2 regions of the Staphylococcus sp. acrmy genome follow, and region 1 is predicted to be linked to the other one. Evidence: predicted binding sites of a transcription regulator. Region 1 holds the regulator's gene; the other holds the start of a gene.
What was found. Region 1 encodes LexA, which represses DNA repair genes until DNA is damaged. Its sites were predicted from a motif close to CGAACATATGTTCG; they were not measured.
Positions count from the first base shown of each region.

Region 2: the regulator LexA is predicted to act here: its motif matches at 1,228-1,241, upstream of recA (recombinase RecA).

Region 1 is NZ_JALCVE010000012.1:1,979-4,191, forward strand. Features, by position in the region: gene FH144_RS10740 (CAP domain-containing protein) at 1-617, shown strand, start outside; gene lexA (transcriptional repressor LexA) at 847-1,470, opposite strand; gene sosA (DNA damage-induced cell division inhibitor SosA) at 1,614-1,847, shown strand; gene FH144_RS10755 (DUF896 domain-containing protein) at 1,986-2,213, shown strand, end outside.
Region 2 is NZ_JALCVE010000002.1:31,780-33,992, forward strand. Features, by position in the region: gene recA (recombinase RecA) at 92-1,144, opposite strand; gene FH144_RS01965 (CinA family nicotinamide mononucleotide deamidase-related protein) at 1,313-2,213, opposite strand, start outside.

The sequences.
Region 1 (2,213 bases):
CACCAAGAGATGTAGTTGAAAAACGACTAGGTAAACCAATCGAAGAAATGACCAAAGGCAGATATCGAATAGAAATTGACAACGATGAATATGATGTCTTCCATGATTCGCATGTCTATTCCACAGTTTTTTACGACGAGCACAATAATGATGGTGTTACCGCTTTACTTCAAGTTAGTGATGCTATGGAGAATAGATTACAACAACAATATGGGGCACCTTTCTCTAAATTAAAAGAGAGTTACGAACATCAAAACTTTGATTTAGTAAATTCAGAAAGAAAACAGCATGGGTTGAATACTCTAAATTACTCTAAGTCAATCTCAAATACTGCTAGAAAACATAGTGAGGATATGGCCGAAAATAATTATTTTGATCATACAAATCTAGACGGGGATTCACCTTTCGATAGATTAAAAAAAGATAATATTAATTTTAATTCTGCAGGCGAGAACCTGGCATATGGCCAGCAAAGTAGTATTTTTGCGCATGAAGGTTTGATGAATTCATTAGGACATCGGAAAAATATTCTAAACACAAGTTTTAGTACTTTAGGTGTTGGAGTAGACTTTAATGACAAGCGCCAACCATACTGGACGGAAAATTATACAGGTTAATAGTTTCAAAGTGAACTATTTGGGGTATCTTTTAGTTGATAAGGAAGTTGATATTATGACAACTAAAGATAAAAATAAAAAAGATATTCTAGATAAAGTAAAAGAAATTTTGAATAAAAAAGAATCTGATAAACAAAAGAGCTAGGAAAGCATTTAAATGTTTTCCTAGCTCTTTACTATTTATATTAAATATATAAGAGAGATTTTAACGAAAGATAACAAATATAGCCTATAATTCTCTATAAAGACCTATTACTTTACCAATAACAGTAACGTTATCCAAGTATATAGGACTCATAGTAGCATTTTCAGGTTGTAATCTGTAACGATTTTTTTCTTTGAAAAATCGTTTTACTGTAGCTTCATCCTCGTCAGTCATGGCTACAATAATATCTCCATTTTCAGCAATCGTTTGACTTCTCACAATTACTTTATCTCCATCTAAAATACCAGCTTCAATCATACTTTCGCCAACAACATTTAGAATAAAAATATCACTATTATGTGTAGATGTTAAGTGTTCTGGTAATGGGAAATATTCTTCAATGTTCTCAACTGCAGTAATAGGAATACCGGCTGTAACTTTACCAATTACAGGGACATATATAGTTTCTTCCATATTTACTGCATCATTAGATTGTTCGCTTACAATCTCAATGGCTCTCGGTTTTGTAGGATCTCTCTTAATATAACCTTTTTCTTCAAGTCTAGATAAATGACCGTGTACTGTTGAACTAGAGGCTAATCCAACCGCTTCTCCAATTTCACGAACACTTGGTGGATAACCTTTCGTTTGCACGACATGTTTTATATAATCATATATTTCACTTTGTCTTTTAGTTAATTCTCTCATATATAGGCACTCCCTAGTTTTATTTAATCATATTATAGCATTTATTTTATTGTTGAACAAACATTTGTTCGTTTTTGTGTTGACTAAGAACAGATGTTCTGATAAGGTATTAATACAAACGAACGTTCTAGGAGTGGAAATAAATGTTAAACAAATATACTAGTAAATTCATCACAAATATAGTCGTATTAGCAGTGTCATGCATTGTTTTTCTAGTTTTTTTCTTGAATTTATATCATAACTCTCAAACGGAACAAACGTACGAAATTACCGATCATACTATTTCTAAAAAGGCCATCATTAATGATAATAGTAAGAACGTAAAAGAGAAAAATACAGAACTAAATGACTATAAAGTGTTCGCTTTAGTAGAATAAATATAATATATAGAGATTAGGAATATTTTGCTTTTATATCTAAAGCTTTTGTCCTAATCTCTTTTTTGTTATATTCTATGAAGTAATAAAAATGGTTTAATAAGTACGTTTTATTTACTTATAGAAAGAGTGGTTGTATTGACTAAAGAGAACTTAAATATAGATAGAATTAATGAATTAGCTAGAAAGAAAAAAGAAAAGGGCTTAACTGAAGCTGAAGCTAAAGAACAATCAAAGTTACGTAAACAATATCTAGAAGCATTCAGAAAAGGGTTTAAGAAACAAATTGAAAGTACAAAAGTAATTGATCCGGAAGGTAACGATGTTACTCCAGAAAAGTTAAAGAGAATACAGGAACAAAATAGA
Region 2 (2,213 bases), on a different contig from region 1:
ATTAAAATAGCAAGTCCTTCAATAAAATCTACTAAAAGTGAAGGTTATAAACCTACAACTCTAATTAATAGGCTATTAAGCTCTTTAAAAGTTATTTATCATCAAATAAAGTTTCAGCTGGTTCTTCTTCTTTTTCTTTTTCTTCAATGTCACCATCAAAAATCCCGAGTTTTTCACGTAATTTACGATCAATTTCATCTTTAATTTGAGGATTTTCTTTTAGGTATGATTTAACATTTTCTTTACCTTGACCCATTCGTTCACCATTATATGAGTACCATGCACCTGATTTATCTACAATTTCATGTTCAACACCTAAATCAATTAATTCGCCTTCTTTAGATATACCTTGACCATACATAATGTCGACTTCGGCTACTCTAAATGGTGGGGCAACTTTATTTTTAACGACTTTAATTTTAGTTCTATTACCCACAATATCTTGTCCTTGTTTTAATTGTTCAGCACGACGAACTTCTAAACGGACAGAACTGTAGAATTTTAACGCTCTACCACCCGGAGTAGTTTCAGGATTACCGAACATAACGCCAACTTTTTCACGAATTTGGTTAATAAAGACAGCAGTTGTGTTTGATTTTGAAATAGCACCTGAAAGTTTACGTAATGCTTGTGACATTAAACGGGCTTGTAAACCAACATGTGTGTCACCCATTTCACCTTCAATTTCTGCTTTAGGAGTTAATGCAGCAACTGAGTCTACTACTACGATATCAACAGCACCACTTCTTACAAATGCTTCTGCGATTTCTAAGCCTTGTTCACCATGGTCAGGTTGAGATAAGTATAGATTATTAATATCTACTCCTAATGCTTCTGCGTATTCTGGGTCTAACGCATGTTCGGCATCAATAAATGCGGCTACTCCGCCATTTTTTTGAACCTCTGCAATAGCATGTAATGCTACTGTTGTTTTACCAGAACTTTCTGGTCCATATATTTCAATGATTCTTCCTTTAGGGTAGCCACCTACTCCAAGTGCGTTATCTAAAGTAACTGAACCACTTGATACACTTGATACACGGCGTCCTTTATTATCACCGAGTTTCATTACGGCACCTTTACCGAAAGATTTTTCCATATTTTTTATAACTGTATCTAAAGCTTTTTGACGATCATTATCCAAAGCGAAACCTCCTAATGAGATAGTTATCATTATTATCTTAGTTAATACTATACATTTATTTTAACCTAATTACAAGTATTTTGCGAATATTTGTTCGCTTATATAACCTTTAAATCTTAAAAATCGAACAAACGTACTAAAATTCAAACAATATATCAAATTTAAAATTTATTTTACCCAATTAAGTAATCTAATCAATGCATAATTTTGACTTCTGTTTTGTAACATATTTCTGTTTAACGGCATTTTAAATGAATCTACTTTAAATTCATCATGGCTTACCATTCTTAAATACACTTGTTCTTCATCGTGTATTAAAGCTATACCCATATCTGTTTTATATAAATCTTTTACATAGTTCGCTGCCTTTTTAACTTTTTCTTCATTATTAGGCATATCGCTAATAAAGATGTCAGAATCTGGTAGCTGGCCTTTAAGTAATTCGTCTTCATCATGCGTTTTCAGGCGTGTATATAGTGCTCCGTTTGTCACGCCATCATAGACGCTAAATGTCTTATTTATTACATTCATTACTGATTGTTCAATAACTATGTCGTCTGAACCATAATAGTAAGTGCCAATTCTATCTAAAACCTTCTCTTTAATAGGTTGAATTAATGATTTACATTCATCAACGGAATCAGCATTGGCTGTTAATCTAATATATACTTCGTGTGCACCAGCTAAAGGCGCAATTGTTGGATTGGTTTGATTATCAATTAAATCCATTAATTCGGTTTCAACTTTGGATTCTCCAATTCCAGCAAATCTTAACTGTTCTGAAAAGATAACTTTATCATCATCCATTAAATATGGTAATAATTCATTTTTAGCCATTGGTTGCATTTCACGAGGAGGTCCAGGCAATAAAATTATTTTTTTATCATCTTGTTCATACAACATACCTGGAGCCATACCATTGTTATTTTTTAAAACTTTAGCGTTTTCAATTACTAGAGCTTGTTGTTTATTATTAGGTGTCATTTCTTGCCCTTGTTCTTTAAAATAATTTTCAATATATTTCAAAGCATCATTATCAGTAACAAGTTGTTTACCTAATACGTTAGCC